3 regions of the Vibrio sp. E150_011 genome follow, and region 3 is predicted to be linked to each of the others. Evidence: predicted binding sites of a transcription regulator. Region 3 holds the regulator's gene; each other region holds the start of a gene.

Region 1 (6,863 bases), on a different contig from region 3:
CGAGCCCTTCACTTGCTCTGAGCATTGCTCTTAATTGGATCAGAAAAATATCAGGGTGATCAAGCGTAAAGCGAATTCCACGCCAACCTAAGAACGGGTTATCTTCCTCAATAGGAAGATAAGGCAATGCCTTGTCACCACCAATATCCAACGTACGCATGACAACTCGCTTAGTAGGATAAGCTTGTAACACCGCTCGATATTGCTGGACTTGCTCTTCTTCAGACGGAAACTGTTGCCTCAATAAAAACGAAATTTCAGTTCGGTATAACCCAACACCATCCACACCTTTATTTAAGGAAATACTGGTGTCAGCGCTCAAACCCGCGTTTAATAAAACCTGAATTCGTTGACCATCTTTGGTTGCAGCATCAAGATCTAAGGTCTGCTCAACCATGTGCGACAATTCAGTCTCTTCGGTCACCAATTCGCGGTATTCAGAGAGTAACTCAACGGTTGGCTCTAAGAAAATTTCACCACTGTAGCCATCCACAATGGCTAGCTTAGCGCTTAATAATTCAGGATTAATCCCTAGTCCCATGACAGCAGGCACGCCCATCGCTCGAGATAGGATCGCAGCATGAGAGTTTGCAGCGCCTTCCAATGACACAACCGCCAGCAACTTTTCTTTGGGAATAGACGCCAAGATAGAGGCCGTCAGCTCCCTCACCACCATAATGACAGGCTCAGAAATCACATGTACTGGCTGCTCTGAGTTATGAAGAAAAAACAATAACCGCTGTCCGAGTTCACGGACATCTTGCGCCCGCTCTCTAAGATAGATGTCCGACATTTTAGCAAAGCGATTCGCGTAACTTTCAACCACTTGTCTTAGCGCCCAGTCCGCTCGATCTCCCTGAGCTATTTGAGCCTTGAGATCTTTTCGCAACATAGGATCATTGAGTAAGTGCGTAAAGAGGTCAAAAATAGCCAGAGCATCTTTATTTAACTCCAAATCTAGCTTTTTACGCATTCGCTTAAAGTCAGCAAGCGCTTTTTCGATCGCAAGCGATAACAGCTCTTGTTCACGACTAACATCCAGCGTAGACGCTGGAAACACGTCACTTAGCTCTGGCTGGGTGTTATCCCACCACATTGGACCAATCGCAACCCCAGAAGACGCTGCAATGCCTTTTACAACCGTTAATTGATTGCCCTCAAAGAAGCTATCCCCTTGGGCAGTAGCATGGGCAATGAGCACCGCGATCTGAGCGGCTAACGTAACAAGAAAAGATTCTTCTGTTTCACTAAACTGACGAGATTTTTTTTGCTGAATAACGAGTACGCCGAGCACTTGTTTACGGTGAATAATAGGTGTGCCAAGAAAGGCATGGTAGATATCCTCCCCAAGTTCAGGGAAAAATTTAAATGCAGGGTGCTGAGCCGCAGCCGCTATATTCAGTGGTTCAGCGGTGCGCTTGACTAACCCTACTAACCCTTCATCAAAGTTAATGTGAATGGTATCGCCCTGAAAAATAAGGCCTTGGGTTGCCATCAGCTCTAACCGTTGTTGCGGTTCATTGGCAAGATAAATTGTGCAGCATTCGGTATGCATAGCTGCACAAGTTTGTTTAACCAACATTTCAAGGGCTAAGTGCACGCTCTCCTCTTTAGAAACGTGCTCAACTATTTCCCTTAGTTGCGAAAGCATACTTACCCTCTTCGGTGTTTTCTTTTGCCTTTAAACTTACGTTCCTTAAAAGGCATTGCGAGAGAAGCAAATTCTTTCATGGCACGACGATAAACGTCACGCTTAAAAGAGACAACTTGCCTGACCGGATACCAATAACTTACCCAGCGCCAACCATCAAACTCAGGGGTACTACCACGTTGCATATTGATCCGCGACTCATCGCAATCCAAACGTAGCAAAAACCATTTCTGTTTTTGTCCAATACAAACAGGCTTCGAGTCCCAACGAACGAGCCGTTTAGGTAACTTGTATCTCAGCCAATGACGACTAACAGCGACAATTTTTACATCATCTTTTGTTAGCCCGACTTCTTCATACAGTTCTCGGTACATAGCTTGCTCAGGGGATTCACCTTCGTCAATACCACCTTGAGGAAACTGCCATGAATGTTGTCCGTATCGTTTAGCCCAGAAGACCTGACCATGGTTGTTACAGATTACAATACCCACATTAAGTCGGTAACCATCGCCATCTATCACTGGCCAACCTCAATTAAATTTTCATTACCTTGATTTTTCCACATATCCCCAAGTTGAGCAAACGTAGACACCCGTAAATTTGAACATTTACCACTTAATCGACAAACTATGGATAAGTTTTACTCGCACCAACACTTATCAACACCACAATGAGACCTAGACCACATTTATTCACCTTTTCTGTGAATAACCATGTGCAGAATCTTTGATCTTCTCTAACAATGACAAATAAATCACGTATACCAATTTATAGCACACATATAATCTAGAATATTAATCACTTTAAAACAACAAGTTAAATATAACGATTGAAAAATCAGCCTTAAATGAAATTGCCAATTGTCCATTGATCTTAGATCGGTCAAAGATCGAACAAAGCTTGTTTTATCCACACAAGAGCTGCTATCAATTCTATCACTTACAATTAATCAAGCATTAGTTTCCAAAAAATACCTGTTTATTCATACAGATGATATAATAATAAAGAAATTAAAAAACGAACTGTGGATAACTCAGTAATAGATCGAAAGCCGCGCTTTGTGATCTTTTTTTGTACAGGCAGAAGTCGAACTCCGTGATAAACTGACATCGTCATTTTTATCTACAACGTCTCTTAATATATGAAGTCTACTCCTAGATCAGAAAGCGAGCTCATGAGTAGAGCGCGACAAATAGCGGGCATGAGCTTTGGTGAGTTAGCGCAAGAAGCTGATATGAAGGTACCTGAAACCTTAAAGCGTGATAAGGGCTGGGTGGGTCAATTGCTAGAGTGGCACCTAGGTGCAAAGGCCGGTAGCAAACCGACACAAGATTTTCCAGATATTGGTATCGAACTTAAAAGCATCCCTATCAGTTATTCAGGTACACCGCTTGAGTCCACATTCGTTTGTGTCGCCCCTCTTACCGGCGTACAAGGTTTGACATGGGAGCGTAGCCATATTCGCAATAAACTCTCACGTGTACTTTGGCTGCCAGTGGAAGGTGAACGAGAAATCCCAGTAGCACAACGTCGCGTCGGATCCCCTTTGATCTGGAGCCCTTCCGAAGAAGAAGAACTCATGCTCAAAAATGATTGGGAAGAGTTAATGGACCATATTACTTTGGGACACATCAATCAACTGACCGCACACAGTGGCGAAATCCTACAAATAAGGCCAAAAGCAGCGAATAGCCGCGTGACAACAGGCGCTTATGGCGCCAACGGCCAGCCGATAAAAACCCTGCCCCGAGGGTTCTATCTCAGAGCGAAGTTTACATCCTATATCCTTGAAAACTACTTTGTCTAACGCCTTTATCATAAAGGCGTTACCTAGTGCAGTTTTAACTCAATATCACAGTACCGGTTCATTTCCCCCGTACTGCCACACTCGTCATAGGCGTTATGTAAACGAAGATAGGCTTTTTCAACGCCTAATTTGTGTAGTACCTCTTTCACCGAATCTAATGACTCAAAATGAATGGGTTCATCATTTTCTTTTATTGGTTCAAGCTTATGCTTGTATTCCACTGCTAACAAATAGTGTGAAATATCAGCACAACCAATTACAAAGACTTTAGGTGGTGTATAGGTGTCTTTGTGGTATCCATGTAACCACCGATCGAGCTGATGTTTTTGCATATTCCACCTCCTTTAAAAAATACTTGTGGATAATGCCTTACTGACAATCAACAGTTTAGTAAAATAAATTCAGAAGTGTGCTCTTTAAACTGAAGTTTTAACAAAACGCGGTATAGTGAAAGAAAACAAAAGCAGCAAGGAAGGCTCAATGAAATATCATACTCTCCCTCATTCCTCTCTTGAAGTCAGCAAAATTTGCTTAGGCACAATGACGTTTGGTGAGCAAAATACGAAAAAGGAAGCATTCGATCAGCTCGACTTTTCTGTCGAACATGGCGTGAACTTCATCGATACCGCCGAGATGTACCCTGTCCCACCAAAAGCCACAACGCAAGGTCTTACCGAAAGCTATATTGGTGACTGGTTATCTCAGTCAGATAAAAGACAAAAAGTCATATTGGCAACCAAAGTCGCGGGACCAAGAAGTGTTCCACATATTAGAAATAATATGCGCCTAGATCGCCGCAATATTCATCAAGCCGTCGACGATAGCCTCACTCGACTCAAGACAGACTATATCGATCTCTACCAATTGCATTGGCCTCAAAGGCAAACGAACTGTTTTGGTCAACTCAACTATCCCTACCATGAAGGCGGTGATGATGTCTCTTTGATCGAGACGTTAGAAGCGTTGAATGAAATGATCAATGCGGGGAAGATTCGTTATATCGGTGTTTCAAATGAAACCCCTTGGGGCGTAATGACGTTATTAAAATTGGCTGAAAAGCATAATTTACCTAGAATTGTCTCAATACAGAACCCGTATAATCTACTTAACCGAAGTTTTGAAGTCGGGTTATCAGAAATAAGCCATCATGAAGGCGTGGAGCTGTTAGCTTATTCACCACTAGCGTTTGGGTGTTTAAGTGGAAAATATCTGAATGGACAAAAGCCGCCAGGTGCTCGCTGTAGTGTTTTTGAACGCTTTGTTCGTTATTTCACACCCCAAGGTCTTGCCGCTACACAAGCGTATATCGATGTTGCTCATAAACACCAGATTGACCCAGCAGTAATGGCTTTAGCCTTTGTGAATCAACGCCCTTTCGTTGCGTCAAATATTATTGGTGCAACAAATTTATCTCAACTTGAAGCGAATATTAATAGCATTAACGTCACCTTATCTGATGAACTATTAAATGATATTCAAGAAATAGGGACTCAGTATTCTAATCCTTGTCCCTAGTGTTATTAACTCATCGTCATAAGTTGTTATTTCATTACTATTAACGATTTTATTGTCGTCTCATATACAATATAAAGAATCTAAGCGGGCAGTGAGACGCTCTGCCCGCTTTCAATTACGTTGCTATTGTCGATTTCAGCCCCCTTCGAAGATGACGAGCTTTGCGTGTCGCCACTACTGAAGGCACGTGAGTCACTAGCCCAAGTGGACGACCTTGCGAGTCAAGGCCAATATCACGAAGTAAGTGTTCGTTATACAACGGTAATTGGTAAGCATTTCGACGGTAGCGGCGCTTCCATTCTCTTTCTTCATGATGAAGATCAGCTTTAATTAACCAGGTAGCAAGTGTTAGGTATATAGATGTACGCATGTTGTTCTCCTAAATGGACAATATTGAGGAGAGAAATAGCGATCTAAAAAAGACTTATTTGACTTTGAGACTGCTATTTCCGCAGCCTCTAGGGGTACGGATATTAAAGTAGTGGTGTACCAAACGTAACTGGGCACGAGGCTTTAGTGGCCTTAACATGCATCCATTGTTTATTTACACATAAACGTGGAACAGCAATAATATTGATAGAAAATTTACGATTCATCATTTTATGCCTCCACTTAACTTTAAAATCCAAAATAATTTGATAGGTGAGCTTGTAGCTCAGGTTGATTTTTACTCATATCGACTATATTTTCAACATTCATTTACAAAATATATCAATACAATTTTATACTCTATTTCTTTGCCATTTAGCGGTTTCATTTCCAAGTAATCAACTGTTCATTAAATAAATAGCAGTGATTCATTTTACAAAAAATAATCATATAATAGAAAATATTTATAATTAACAATATTGCCAATTAATAGACCGTCGTATAGATCACAAAAATAATGTAACAGATAAGAGAATTAAAACCACTGAGGATACAGTGGCTTTAAAAATGAATAACCCGCTCTATAAGGTTTCTTCCGTAATTAGGTTATGCTTATTCAGCAAGCGATACATCGTTGCTCTTGAGATTCCCAGCTCTTTTGCCGCTAAGGTCACCTGACCATTATGGCTATCAAGTACTAAGATTAATGCATCTCGCTCTGAACGTTCTCGAATGCTCTTTAAACTCCGCTTACCCGAGTATGTACCCGGCAGTTCAAAGTGCTTCTTAGAAAGTACCTCTTCTTCTGTCATTAACACGGCTCGCTTGACTTGATTGAGTAGCTCTTTGACATTGCCAGGCCAATGATAATAGGTCAGCGTTTTTAGGGCATCATCATCAATGGATTTTACGGGGGAATTAAATTCTTTTGAAAACTGACCAATATAGTGATTAACCAGCAATCCTATGTCGGTAGCACGCTCTTTAAGACTTGGGACATTAATTCTTAATACATTGATACAGTGAAACAGCTCGTCATTAAACAAACCATCCCCTAACGCTTTTTCAATATCGGATGAATCAGAAGCCAGCACACGAATATCATACTCCTTCCAACCATCAACGGTTTCAACCTTGCCCTCTTGATAGAACTTTAATAAATTCATTTGTTGTTTGGGTTGCAAGGTAAAAATATCATTCAATAAAATCGTACCGCCAGCGGCTTGATCGAGCAGTGATATCTGATCTGGGTTGTGTAACCCGAAGAATTCATTCTCAAACCTCGCATCAGAAAAGGCTCGACAGTTGATCGATATAAAAGGTTTTTGCGACCGCGCAGAACAACGGTGAATGGCCTTTGCTACGGTTTCTTTACCGCAACCTACCTCACCGTGAATCATTATACTGACATCCGTCGGGCCAATGCGTTTAATTTGATCTCTTAGGCGCCGTAACGGTAATGATTGTCCTACTAGGCCTAGATCATTGTTATTACCATTATGCGGCCACACTTTTTGTTCA
Region 2 (6,863 bases), on a different contig from region 3:
CAGCAGTCAGTTCACCTGTATCTTGGTCAACAAGCGCTGCAACGTGTAGATCACGGTCGTTGACGATAGCATCACAGATGTGAGAGTCGTAACCTTCACCGATCATGATAGACGTCACTAGAGGCAGCTCATCACCACCGACACAAGCCGCATCGAACGGAGGGCAAGACATGGTTGGATCCATACCACCAAACGGCGCGTTTAGAGGAACCGAGTTGTTTGAAGACATAGCGAACATGCCTTCTTTCATCGCCATCTGTGTGTAGTTTGAGAAGTTGCCGCCGTCACAGTGATCATAACCAAATACAATAGAGATACCGTGCTTACGTGCTTTCTCAATAGCGGTTTGTGCCATTAGTGTACACGCATAGTGACCAGAGGACTTCTTACCATCATAAACCGCCCACGTATCGCCTTCAGACTCGATAACTGGCGTTGTTGACGGATCTAAAATACCCGCTTCATATGGAATGGTTACCGCTTCAATAACACCGAGACCTTGGTGCAGCTTACCTTGTAGGCCACCAACAAGCAGGTTGTGCGCCAGAATATCAGCGTGCTCCTGAGTTGAACCAATATGTTTCCATGATTCAGAAACGATGAACGAGAAGTACTCGTTGTCAAAAGTGGTAGTCGGGCTTGGTACATTAGCCATGGTAAAGTCCTCTATCAGTAGGGATATGTTCTATTAAGACTGCCGCTACTTTAGCGGATTTTTCGTCCCTAAGAAGTAACATACTGGATGCTGTTACTCGTATTGTTACCCGTTTAAATCACCTTATAGATAAATTATAGACAAAAAAAAGCCGCTCCCTAAAGGAGCGGCTCTATTAAAGCTTGTTAGCAATCAAACAATTAAGCTTGACCTTTAACTTCTTTTAGACCGTTGAAAGGTGCACGCTCACCTAGAGCTTCTTCGATGCGAAGAAGTTGGTTGTACTTAGCAACACGGTCAGAACGGCTCATAGAACCAGTTTTGATTTGACCTGCAGCTGTACCTACCGCTAGATCAGCGATAGTTGCATCTTCAGTTTCGCCAGAACGGTGAGAGATAACTGCTGTGAAGCCAGCGTCTTTAGCCATCTTGATTGCAGCTAGAGTCTCTGTAAGTGAACCGATTTGGTTGAACTTGATTAGGATAGAGTTAGTGATGCCTTCTTCGATACCACGAGCTAGAATCTTAGTGTTTGTAACGAATAGATCGTCACCAACTAGTTGAAGCTTGTCACCTAGAAGTTCAGTTTGGTGCTTGAAACCAGCCCAATCTGATTCGTCAAGACCGTCTTCGATAGATACGATTGGGTATTGGTTAGCAAGGTCTTGTAGGTAGAAGTTAAACTCTTCAGAAGTGAAGATTTTGCCTTCGCCTTTCATGTTGTACTTGCCAGTTTCTTTGTCGAAGAACTCAGAAGCCGCACAGTCCATAGCAAGAGTAACGTCTTTACCTAGTACGTAACCAGCAGCTTCAACAGCTTCTTGGATAGCAGCTAGAGCAGCAGCGTTAGACTCAAGGTTAGGAGCGAAACCACCTTCATCACCAACTGCAGTGCTTAGGCCTTTAGCTTTAAGTACTTTAGCTAGGTTGTGGAATACTTCAGCACCGATACGTAGTGCTTCTTTAAGAGTTTTTGCGCCAACAGGTTGGATCATGAACTCTTGGATATCAACGTTGTTATCAGCGTGCTCGCCACCGTTGATGATGTTCATCATTGGTAGAGGCATAGAGAACTGACCAGCAGTACCGTTTAGCTCAGCGATGTGCTCGAACAAAGGCATGCCTTTAGCAGCTGCTGCAGCTTTAGCGTTTGCTAGAGATACTGCAAGGATAGCGTTAGCACCGAACTTAGATTTGTTTTCAGTACCATCTAGGTCGATCATTACTTGGTCAACGTCAGCTTGTGCTTTTGCATCTTGGCCAACTAGTGCTTCAGCGATTGGGCCGTTAACAGCTGCAATTGCTTTAAGAACACCTTTACCTAGGAAACGTGATTTGTCACCGTCACGTAGCTCAAGAGCTTCGCGAGAACCAGTAGAAGCACCAGACGGAGCTGCTGCCATACCAACGAAACCGCCTTCTAGGTGAACTTCAGCTTCTACAGTTGGGTTACCACGTGAGTCGATGATTTCACGAGCTAGAACTTTAACGATCTTAGACATTGATGTTTCCTCTCAATAAATAAAAATTTTACTATCAAATTAAAGGCAGCCGCATAACCTTCGCAGCCACCCGTATCCTTTTACTATTTGTCTTCCGTTCCGCGTTGGTACTCACCTGCAGCTTTTACAAAGCCGCTAAACAGTGGGTGACCATCGCGTGGTGTTGATGTGAATTCTGGGTGGAACTGCGCAGCTACAAACCATGGGTGAGCTGGGTTCTCAATCACTTCAACCAGTTTCTTGTCTGCTGACAGACCAGAGACTTTAAGTCCCGCTTTTTCAATCTGTGGACGAAGTGTGTTGTTCACTTCATAACGGTGACGATGACGCTCATGGATTTTCTCATTACCATACAGTTCATACGCTTTCGTTCCTTTAGCAAGGTGACAAAGCTGAGAACCAAGACGCATCGTGCCGCCTAGGTCAGAGGTTTCAGTACGTTCTTCAACTTTACCTTCGCCATCGACCCATTCCGTGATTAAACCTACCACAGGATACTGCGTATCTTTGTTAAATTCTGTTGAATGTGCACCTTCCATACCCGCGACATTACGCGCGTATTCAATCAGTGCGACTTGCATACCCAAACAGATACCCAAGTATGGTACTTTGTTCTCACGTGCAAATTGTGCTGCACGAATCTTGCCTTCCACACCACGATCGCCGAAGCCACCAGGTACGAGAATGGCATCAAGGCCAGCCAAGACTTCTTCGCCTTTTGACTCGACATCTTGAGAATCAACGTACTTAATTTTAACGCTCAGACGATTTTTCAGGCCAGCATGTTTTAATGCCTCGTTCACTGATTTATAAGCGTCTGGTAATTCAATGTACTTACCAACCATACCAATCACGACTTCTGCCGTTGGGTTAGCTTCTTCGTAGATCACCTGTTCCCATTCAGTCAGGTTCGCTTCTGGTGCTTCAATACCAAAACGAGCACAAACTAAATCATCTAGGCCCTGGGCCTTGATGAGCTGTGGAATCTTGTAAATCGAATCCACATCTTTCATTGAGATAACGGCCTTTTCTGGCACGTTACAGAATAGAGCAATCTTTTTACGCTCGTTTGCAGGGATCATACGATCGCTACGACAAACAAGGATATCAGGTTGAATACCGATAGACAGCAGCTCTTTCACCGAGTGTTGAGTTGGCTTAGTCTTAACTTCACCGGCTGCGGCAAGGTACGGCACCAAGGTCAGGTGCATGAACATCGCACGCTCACGACCAACTTCTGCCGCTAGCTGACGAATCGCTTCCATAAATGGCAAGGATTCGATATCACCAACGGTGCCGCCTACTTCAACCAAGGCTATTTCATGGCCTTCAGAACCAGCAATTACACGGTCTTTGATCGCGTTAGTGATATGCGGAATAACCTGAATCGTTGCTCCAAGGTAATCACCACGACGCTCTTTAGCAAGAACATCAGAGTAAACACGACCTGCTGTAAAGTTGTTACGCTTGGTCATTTTGGTGCGAATAAAACGCTCATAGTGACCAAGGTCAAGGTCTGTTTCAGCGCCATCTTCCGTGACAAACACTTCGCCATGCTGAGTAGGGCTCATTGTCCCTGGATCAACATTGATGTAAGGGTCAAGCTTCATCATGGTCACTTTAAGACCACGAGCTTCTAAAATAGCCGCAAGAGATGCTGCTGCAATACCTTTACCGAGAGAGGATACAACCCCGCCAGTAACAAAAATGTAATTTGTCGTCATGTTTAACCTGAAATTGGTTGAATGAGGGAAATGGATTACTTCTGGACGGGATGAAAATATACCAGAAGCCCTTTATCGCCACAACGTGAAACTTATCACATTCAAAATTTTTATTTTTTGCTTCAAATCAATTGTAGAAACTTACTCGAATGAGAAAGCCTTCACAGTTCGGCGTTTTTTTCTTGTTTTTTTACATCATTCCAAAAGTTATCAAGCTCTTGCAGCGTATAGTCTGTAAGCAATTTACCATGCTCAGAAACCCGGCTTTCAACCCCTTTAAAACGTCTTGTAAATTTATTATTCGCTTTTCTTAGTGCCACCTCGGGGTCTGACTTGAGATGTCGAGAAAGATTGACGACCGAAAACAATAAATCACCGACTTCTTCCTCAAGCTTGTCTTTGTCTACCTCAAGTTGGATAGCCTCATGAACCACTTCTTCAATTTCTTCTTGCACCTTATCAACGACTGGCGCAAGCGCTCCCCAATCAAAGCCGTATTTCGCCACTTTTTTCTGTATTTTATTCGCTTTAGATAGGGCAGGAAGTGACTGTGGTATTGAGTCTAGAATACTTTGCTCAATTTTGCCTACTTCTGCTTTTTCCTTCTGTTTTTCCGCGTCCCAATTGGCATTAATAGCCGCTTCATCAGCAAATTCGACGTCACTAAATACGTGTGGGTGGCGACGAGTCAGCTTCTCATTCAATCCCTCAACCACCTCATTGAAATCGAACAAGTTTTGCTCTTTCGCCATCTGGCTGTAAAAGATTACCTGAAAAAGTAAATCACCCAATTCTTCTTTAAAATTCGACCAATCTTGATTGTGAATCGCATCGACAACCTCAAAGGTTTCTTCGATCGTATGGGGTACGATAGTTTCAAACGTCTGTTTTTTATCCCACGGACAACCTTTTTCATCGTCACGAAGCAAAGCCATGATAGCCAGTAGTTGATCAATTGGTTGTGTCACTTTTCGACTCCTAAACAGTGCGTGGTGTAAATCGTTCAATGCTTACTCAATGTTAAGCTTAAAAAAAGGGTTGGAACCCCAACCCTTCAGAAATTATCGTAGCAAGGCCAGCAGTATGGTATTGACCTTGTTGGCTTTTATCCACACTACCCTAAGCGCTTCACTTTCATGACGTCTTTGATTTGTTCAATTCGCATGGTGACACGAGAGAGTATTTCAATATTATTCAGCTCAAGGTCAAAATCCATGATGCTCAGTTGAAGCTTGTAATCATTACGACTTTTCATACTGATCACTTTTACTTTCTCATTGGTTAGCAGTGTCGACACATCTTTTAGTAACCCACTGCGCTCTAGTGCTTCCACGCGAATCGTTACAATGTATGACCCTACGAATCCACTGCCCCAAACGGTATCAATAATACGTTCTGGTGCGTGATGGCGCAGTTCTTCGAGCTGTTCACAGTCGCCTCGATGTACTGAGATACCTCGGCCTTGCGTAATATAGCCTTTAATGATGTCGCCCGGTATAGGCTGGCAGCATCGAGCCAAATGCGTCATGAGGTTATCAACCCCCTCCACCACCACTGCATCCTTATGAGGACGACTCTGCTGGTTGGCTTTGTTCTCTGATTCTTTCAGCTTGGCGAGCGCTTTTTGGTCTTCTTCTTCAGCGGTGGGCTTATTAACCTGGGCATTAATATGATTAATCACCTGATTAATCCGCAAATCACCACTGCCTACGCCCGCATAAAGCTCATCAGGCGTGTTGACATTAAAACGTCGCAATGCGTACTGCTCTGCGTCTTTTAATGTTGCCCCCACTTTCGCCAGTTCGACTTCTAAGATATCGCGACCCGCCTCTAGGTTTTTCTCGCGACTCTCTTTGCGGAACCAAGCATTAATTTTGGCGCGCGCGCGACCTGAGTGCACAAAACCGAGTGATGGATTGAGCCAATCTCGTGACGGATTCGGTTCTTTCTGTGTAATGATTTCAACCTGATCACCCATTGACAACTTATGGGTAAACGGCACGATTCTGCCTGCGACTTTCGCGCCGATACACCTATGCCCAACCATCGAGTGGATATGATAAGCAAAATCAAGTGGTGTCGCGCCCATTGGTAAATCAACCACATCACCACGTGGGGTAAACGCATAAACACGATCATCAAAGACTTGGCTTCGAACCTCGTCAAGCATTTCTCCTGAATCTGACATCTCTTCCTGCCAGTCAAGAAGCTTACGCAGCCAGGTGATTTTTTCATCGTACCCACTTCGAGCCGTTGTGCTGCCTTCTTTGTATTTCCAGTGTGCCGCAACGCCTAGCTCGGAATCCTCGTGCATCTCCTTGGTTCGAATCTGAATCTCAATGGTTTTGCCTTCGGGCCCAAGTACAACGGTATGGATGGATTGGTAACCGTTAGGCTTAGGATTGGCAACGTAGTCATCAAACTCACTAGGAAGGTGCTTGTACTTGGTGTGAACCACACCAAGTGCCGCATAACAATCTTGCAAACGTTCTGCGATAATTCGAACGGCCCGTACATCAAAAAGCTCATCAAAGTCCAAGCTCTTCTTTTGCATTTTTCGCCAAATGCTGTAGATGTGCTTCGGTCGACCACTCACCTCTGCACGTATCTGAGAACGCTGCATCTCATCGGTTAAGTCATCGACAAAGTCTTTGATGTATTGCTCACGAACAATGCGACGTTCTGCGAGTTGTTTGGCAATTTTTTTGTAAGTAACGGAGTGCTGATATCGAAACGCATAATCTTCGATCTCCCATTTAAGCTGACCGATACCGAGTCGGTTAGCCAAGGGCGCGTATATATTGGCACACTCTTTTGCGGCAGCGATCCTGACCTCATCAGATTCATCTTTAACTTCACGCAGGTTACAGATCCGCTCAGCGAGCTTGATCACAACACATCGAAAATCATCGACCATCGCTAACAGCATTCGCCGGACGTTATCTACCTGCCCGGATGCCTCAGATCCTTCCAACGTGACAT
Region 3 (6,863 bases):
ATGGCAGTATTTGGGCCTTATAACTTCCCAGGGCACCTGCCCAATGGCCATATTGTTCCAGCGTTGCTGGCAGGGAACACGGTTGTCTTTAAGCCTTCTGAACAAACGCCACTAGTGGGTGAGCTTGCCATGCGGATTTGGCAGGAAGCAGGGTTGCCAGAAGGGGTTATTAACCTAGTGCAAGGCGGTAAAGAAACCGGCATTGCTTTAGCTGATGCCAAAGGTATTGATGGCGTGTTGTTTACTGGCAGTGCGAATACTGGCCATGTCCTACATCGTCAATTTGCCGGTCAGCCTGATAAAATGCTGGCGCTAGAGATGGGGGGCAACAACCCATTAGTTGTCAGTGAGGCGTATGGCGATCTTGATGCAACGATCTACACCATCATTCAGTCTGCTTATATCAGTGCAGGGCAACGTTGTACGTGCGCCCGCCGATTGTATGTTCCCTTTGGCGATAAAGGTGACCAACTTGTTGAAGCCCTGGTCGCCGCGATAGCAAAAATACGTATCGATGAGCCGTTTGCCGATCCGGCACCCTTCATGGGACCACAAATATCCATACAGGCAGCACAACACATCATACAGGCTCAGTCCGCACTGCAAGCCTTAGGCGGCAAGAGTTTGGTTGAGTCACAGCAGCGACAGGCGGCATTTGTGACGCCAGGGTTGATTGATGCGACCACAATTGATGTATTACCTGATGAAGAATATTTTGGCCCGTTGTTGCAGCTTGTACGCTATGAAACGCTAGATCAAGCGGTTGAACTTGCCAATGATACCCGTTTTGGTTTATCCGCAGGACTTATCTCAACCAATGACGACGAGTGGTTGTATTTTGTTGACCATATCCGTGCTGGTATTGTGAATCGTAACCGTCAGTTGACGGGCGCGAGCGGTGATGCACCATTTGGTGGCCCTGGTGCATCCGGTAACCTGAGGCCGAGTGCTTTCTATGCCGCAGACTATTGTGCCTATCCGATGGCATCGATGGAGGGAGACGAAACGATTCTTCCAGCGACGTTAAGCCCAGGACTCGATCTCTAAGGAGCAACATATGAAAGTTGAATGGTTATTTGAGCAACTGTGGCAAGATTATACGACGCGCCTGTGTCCATCCGCCGCGAAAATTCAGGGGTTGCTGAAGGAGCAAGAAGCACTGATTAATGATCACATTGCCTTGCGCACCTTTAATCTTGACCCTGTTGGTATTGAGACATTGGCCAAGCCTTTTCTTGAGCTTGGTTACCAGCAAGGAGGCGAGTATGAATTCAAAGCTAAAAAGCTGTCAGCCATTCATTTAGAGCATGCAGACAACACGTTACCTAAGGTTTTTATTAGCGAACTGTGTGTGGAGCAGTGCTCACCCGAGCTACAGGCCATTGTGACCAAGCTGGTGGATCAAGTTGATAGTGAGGCCGTATCGTCGGCAGATTTTCTGTTTGGTGGGCGTCTGTGGACGTTGAGCTGCGAAGATTATCAAACACTGGCGCAAGAAAGTGAGTATGCCTCTTGGCTTGCCGCTCATGGTTATGGTGCAAATCACTTTACCGTGAGTGTGAATCAGTTGCAGCGATTTGAAGACGTCGTGGCTGTGAATCATTATTTGCGCCAGGCTGGTTTTGAGATCAATGAATCAGGTGGTGAGGTCAAGGGATCACCTGAGGTGTTACTGGAGCAATCATCGACCATGGCTGACAAAGTATTGGTGTCGTTTTTAGGCGAAGAGAAGCGTGTACCTGGAGGTTTTTATGAGTTTGCTAAGCGCTATAAAATGAATAATAACTGCTACTATCAAGGGTTTGTGGCAGCGTCTGCGGATAAAATTTTTGAGAGTACCCATCAATAAATAGACTCACCCTTTCGCCATAAAAAAAGCCACCTTGCGGTGGCTTTTTAATTATTAGTAACGTTAGATATTAACGCGTGCCGTAGACCACAATAGTCTTACCATGAGCAGAGATAAGGTTCTGCTCTTCCAGCATTTTAAGAATACGTCCTACTGTTTCACGAGAACAACCAACGATCTGGCCGATTTCTTGACGAGTAATTTTGATTTGCATGCCGTCAGGGTGCGTCATTGCGTCAGGTTGTTTTGCTAGGTTAAGTAGCGTCTGAGCAATACGACCAGTTACGTCAAGGAACGCAAGGTCACCAACTTTCTGGCTTGTCACTTGTAGGCGACTTGCCATCTGAGAAGATAAGCGCATGAGAATATCTGGGTTAACTTGGATAAGTTGACGGAATTTCTTGAAAGAAATCTCAGCCACTTCACAAGGTGATTTAGCTCGAACCCACGCTGTACGTTCTTGGTCTTCTTCAAATAGGCCTAGTTCACCGATGAAGTCACCTTGGTTAAGGTAAGACAAGATCATCTCTTTGCCTTCTTCATCTTTGATAAGTACTGCTACTGAACCTTTTACGATGTAGTAAAGTGTTTCAGCCTTCTCGCCCGCATGGATTAGCGTGCTTTTTGAAGGGTACTTGTGAATATGACAATGTGAAAGGAACCACTCTAGCGTTGGGTCGGTTTGAGGTTTACCTAGAACCATATTTCTTACTTCCTCTGCAGGGTATGCTTGCTGCTTTCCATATATTATAGCAAGTCCATTGTGTTGAGACTCACTAGCATAAAAGCACTTTGAAGATGGCGCAAGCGATCTTCTGTTTCAAAGAAATAGTATCCTTTTTTGCGCGGACTTTCTTGATTTTAATCGTGTCATCAGACCATTTTCCTATACAAAACTGTGCACATGATCACGGTATAAAAAATCATCTAAGTTTAGGCGCAAAAAACTAACCTATTTTCCCTGTTTCTATTAGCTGCTGTAGTATAGGACGGACAATTAATTCCATCGCAAAACTCATTTTCCCGCCCGGTACGACGATGGTGTTATGACGTGACATAAAGGAACCGTCAATCATTGAGAGTAGATATGGGTAATCGACATTCTTAATGCCCCTTAAGCGAATGACGACGAAACTCTCATCGAGACTTGGGATTCCCTTCGCATTAAGTGGGTTCGACGTATCAACGGTGGGGACGCGTTGGAAGTTGATATGAGTACGCGAAAATTGTGGTGTGATGTAGCTGAGATAGTCGTCCATTGACCGTACTATGGAATCGGTCACTGCTTCTCGAGAGTGTCCACGGTCACGTGTATCGCGAACAAATTTTTGGATCCACTCCAGGTTGACGATTGGAACCATGCCAATCAAGAGGTCAACGTGCTGAGCGGCATTAATGGCACCATCAACAACACCACCATGTAACCCTTCATAAAATAATACGTCAGAGTTTTGGGGTAAGTCTTGCCAAGGCGTGAAGGTGCCCGGCATTTGATTGTATGGGACCGCTTCGTCGAATGTATGTAGATAGCGACGAAATTGGCCGACGCCATTTTGTCCGTAGTTTTTAAAAAAGGTTTCAAGTGCAGGAAAGTCATTGGCTTGAGGGCCAAAGTAACTGATGTGCTTACCCTGTTCTTTTGCTTTGCGGATCTCGACATCCATCTCTGGGCGAGTAAAGCGATGGAAGCTATCGCCTTCGATAAACGCAGGTCTGATGTTCATCATGTTGAACATCTTGCGAAATGCTTCTGATGTTGTCGTTGTTCCAGCTCCTGAGGAGCCTGTCACCGCGATGATAGGGTGTTTCGCTGACATAACACTTCCTGTGTATTTTTAGTATTCATATCCCGATAAGCTGGGAAATGTTGTTTATGTATGGTTTATCTTAATCTGGGCACGAGCTTATCATGAGCGATTCAATCTATAATTGACGGCAAACGTATCGTTAACGGTAAATATGTAGTTAACGGTAAACGTATAGCTACCATCAACTATTTACTGATAAGCAGAGGCTTACTATAGCACCTCATAGCCAAAGGCGAGATATTTACAACGAGTTACGCATCTTGATGTCGACCGTTTCGTGTAATTCAGAAAAGACAATGACGGCTTCTCCCGATTCTAGTTGGCTTCGTACATGTGCAAGTTTATCGGCTAGAGTGTATTCGCTTTCACCGTAATCGGTGCCTTCACGCAATACAAATTCTTGAATCAAATTATCGAGTGTTTCCGATGCGATCTGCTGCCATGGGATAATCATAAATACCTCTCTCTTCTATGATGGTGAGAGTATATCAGAGATGAGCCCGACAGGAGTTATTCAGCAAGGTGTCGATAATAACTTGGCAATACTTCTTCAAGCCAGAAAACGGGTTTGCGCCAGCTTCCAGATAAAAAGCCGACGTGCCCACCTTGTTCGAGTAAACGATAGCTTAGATGAGGGGTCAGCTCATAATCAGGAATCACCTCATGATTCATAAATGGGTCGTCTTTAGCGTGGATAAACTGCGTAGGGATGACGATATCGTTCAAGCGTGGTAGTGCAGAACATCGTTGGTAATAGTCATCAGCGTCCTTAAAGCCGTGAAGTGGCGCGGTAATTAAATCATCAAATTCATAAAGCCTTTTCATTTCTTTTATTCGAGCGGCGGTTAACCCTAATGCCTCGCTGAGTAGGTGAGTTTTTAATAATGCATTTTTCTTCATCGAAGAGAGTAGGTAGCGTCGATATAGTTTGGAAAAACCTTGTTCAATACGGCTAGAGCACGCTGCGAGGTCTAAGGGGGCAGAAACAATCGTCGCACTATCGAGCTTGGTATCTGTCTTATAATGGGCGAGATAGTTAGTCAACATATTGCCCCCAAGGGATATGCCTACGGCTACCTTTTTGGCATTTGGGTAGCGATGATCCAAAAGCTCAATGAAGTGTCTTGCATCCCCGATTTCACCAGAATGATAGGCCCGAGCCAGACGGTTTAGATTGGGACCACATCCTCTAAAGTGCATCATAACCGCGAGCCAGCCTTGTTTTGCGAAGGCGTGCATCAACCCATTGGCATACGGGCTATTAAAGCAGCCTTCTAGTCCATGAAAGAGGACAAAGACCGGCTTATGCTTTGCCTTATCACTGTGGGGATCTTCACTCCATGCCAGTTCAACAAAGTCATCATCGGGGGTCTCAAGCGTTTCCCACACGGGGTCAAACAAGGAACGACGACGGATGAATCGAGGTATCAAGGTTTGAATATGCGGGTTACCGAGTCCCTTGGCGGCGATAAAAGGTTGTAGTGTCGGTGTGTTCATAATGTGAATTCACTGATTGGGTTTGATAATAATAGTGTATTGAGCTTTTCTACGCCGCTCTCTAGCTGTTCGATCGTTTGGGGGGAGCTTAATGAAAGCCGAACCGCAGGAATGACCGTTCCGCCCGGAGGGGCAAACAACTCTCCAGACTTAACAATGACACCTAACTCTGCCGATTTTTGAACAAATTCACTGAGTCGCCACTGCTCAGGTAGGGTTAACCACACATGAAAACCACCGCTTTGGTAGCGCATGTTAAAAGCACCGAGAACGCGCTTGGTGATGGCCAGTCGCTGACTCATTTCATTATGAATGGCGGTGATATTGCGCTCTGCATCGCCAGATAGCAACATTTCACAGGTGAGTGCAATCAGCAAAGGGCTGATCATCCAGCTGTGGTTTTGTAGAGACAGAACAAGTTGTGGGTACAATTTTTCTGGCGCACTGAGATAGCCGACACGTAACCCAGGTGCTAAGCATTTTGAAAAGGCGCCAATATAAATGACGGTTTCTGGTGCCGAGTTTACGAGTGGTGCTGGGGGCGAGTTGAGCAACAAGCCGTTAATGTCATCCTCAATGATATAGACATTGTTGGCTTGGCATAGTGCGATGATAGCCTGGCGCCTTGCGGGTGACATGATAGCAGTGGTTGGATTTTGCAGTGTGGGTGTGAGGTATAAAAAGCGCGGAGAATAGCGCTTGCAGCATACCTCGAGCGACTCCGGTGTGATCCCTTCATCGTCCATTTCAACCCCTTTTAATGTGAGCTGATTTTGCCTTGCAAGTGAGATGACACCGGGGTAGGTGTACTGCTCCACCAACACCGTATCACCCGGACGAGTAAAGGTATCAAGGACCATCTGAATGGCGTGTTGAGCCCCCGAGCTAAACAGCAGCTTGTTGACATCGAGAAGGATGCCTTGCTCTTTCAACCAGTTTGCCACGATAGAGCGATGAGCATCCAAACCAGTTGGCGGTTGGTAAAGCATCAGTTGATTGAGGTGTTGCGAAGATTGTCCTATACGCTGCATGGCCTGCTTGAGCATGTCGCTGCGATCGAGCCGCGGTGGAATGTTGTAGCTAAAGTTGCACTCGTTTGAGTGTTCTGGGAGCTCTTCAAATAACCAGCTCGGCTTCTCATTGTCGGTGACATACGTTCCCGCTCCAACTCGTGCTTCGACAAGCCCCCGACGCTCAACCTCTGCGTAAGCGCGAGTAATGGTACCCACGGTGACGGAGAGCTGATCGGCTAGCCAGCGATGGGTGGGCAGCTTTTCATTGCTCGAGAGTGTGCCATTGTTGATTTGATCGCTGATCTGATCGGCAATCTGTTTATAGATCGGCATCGGATCTTGTTTAGTTACACGAATGCTTGAGATTGTCATGGTGACAATAAACCTTTTGCGTCAAGTTTAATCCATTGTTATGGTTATTTTGTCGGCAATTTATCATTTATGCAACCATAAAATGGCAAATTGTATCGATACAATTTAAGCTATTGGATTAAGGAAGCAGCATGGAATGGTCGTTTATAATGTCAGTCGCTTTGTTTGCGATTGTCATGACAGGTACGCCAGGGCCTAACAATGTGATGTTAACGGCGTCGGGTGCCAATTTTGGCTATGTTAAAACGTTGCCACATTGTCTGGGTATCGGGCTTGGCTTGATCAGTTTGATTCTGATTAATGGCGCAGGGTTAGGGGTGATCT

Evidence for each region. The regulator CRP, encoded in region 3, controls carbon source genes, mostly activating them, when cyclic AMP is high. The targets are predictions, from matches to a motif close to TGTGANNNNNNTCACA.
Region 1: a site for CRP is predicted at 2,323-2,338, ahead of rppH (RNA pyrophosphohydrolase). Genes of this name have one in related genera too.
Region 2: a site for CRP is predicted at 3,966-3,981, ahead of ACE1OE_RS06505 (CTP synthase). Genes of this name have one in related genera too.

Annotation. Positions count from the first base shown of each region.
Region 1 covers NZ_JBHFOL010000008.1:42,653-49,515, forward strand. The annotation lists gene ptsP (phosphoenolpyruvate--protein phosphotransferase) at 1-1,651, opposite strand, end outside; gene rppH (RNA pyrophosphohydrolase) at 1,654-2,172, opposite strand; gene mutH (DNA mismatch repair endonuclease MutH) at 2,793-3,458, shown strand; gene ACE1OE_RS13690 (DUF6482 family protein) at 3,482-3,790, opposite strand; gene ACE1OE_RS13695 (NADP(H)-dependent aldo-keto reductase) at 3,939-4,973, shown strand; gene ACE1OE_RS13700 (DUF1127 domain-containing protein) at 5,089-5,343, opposite strand; gene ACE1OE_RS13705 (sigma-54-dependent transcriptional regulator) at 5,924-6,863, opposite strand, start outside.
Region 2 covers NZ_JBHFOL010000003.1:55,426-62,288, reverse strand. The annotation lists gene ACE1OE_RS06515 (Ldh family oxidoreductase) at 1-655, opposite strand, end outside; gene eno (phosphopyruvate hydratase) at 856-2,157, opposite strand; gene ACE1OE_RS06505 (CTP synthase) at 2,241-3,881, opposite strand; gene mazG (nucleoside triphosphate pyrophosphohydrolase) at 4,043-4,849, opposite strand; gene relA (GTP diphosphokinase) at 4,996-6,863, opposite strand, start outside.
Region 3 covers NZ_JBHFOL010000011.1:44,879-51,741, reverse strand. The annotation lists gene astD (succinylglutamate-semialdehyde dehydrogenase) at 1-1,047, shown strand, start outside; gene ACE1OE_RS16315 (2-oxoadipate dioxygenase/decarboxylase family protein) at 1,058-1,849, shown strand; gene crp (cAMP-activated global transcriptional regulator CRP) at 1,920-2,552, opposite strand; gene ACE1OE_RS16305 (phosphoribulokinase) at 2,797-3,666, opposite strand; gene ACE1OE_RS16300 (YheU family protein) at 3,899-4,111, opposite strand; gene ACE1OE_RS16295 (hydrolase) at 4,168-5,154, opposite strand; gene ACE1OE_RS16290 (aminotransferase-like domain-containing protein) at 5,151-6,539, opposite strand; gene ACE1OE_RS16285 (LysE family translocator) at 6,671-6,863, shown strand, end outside.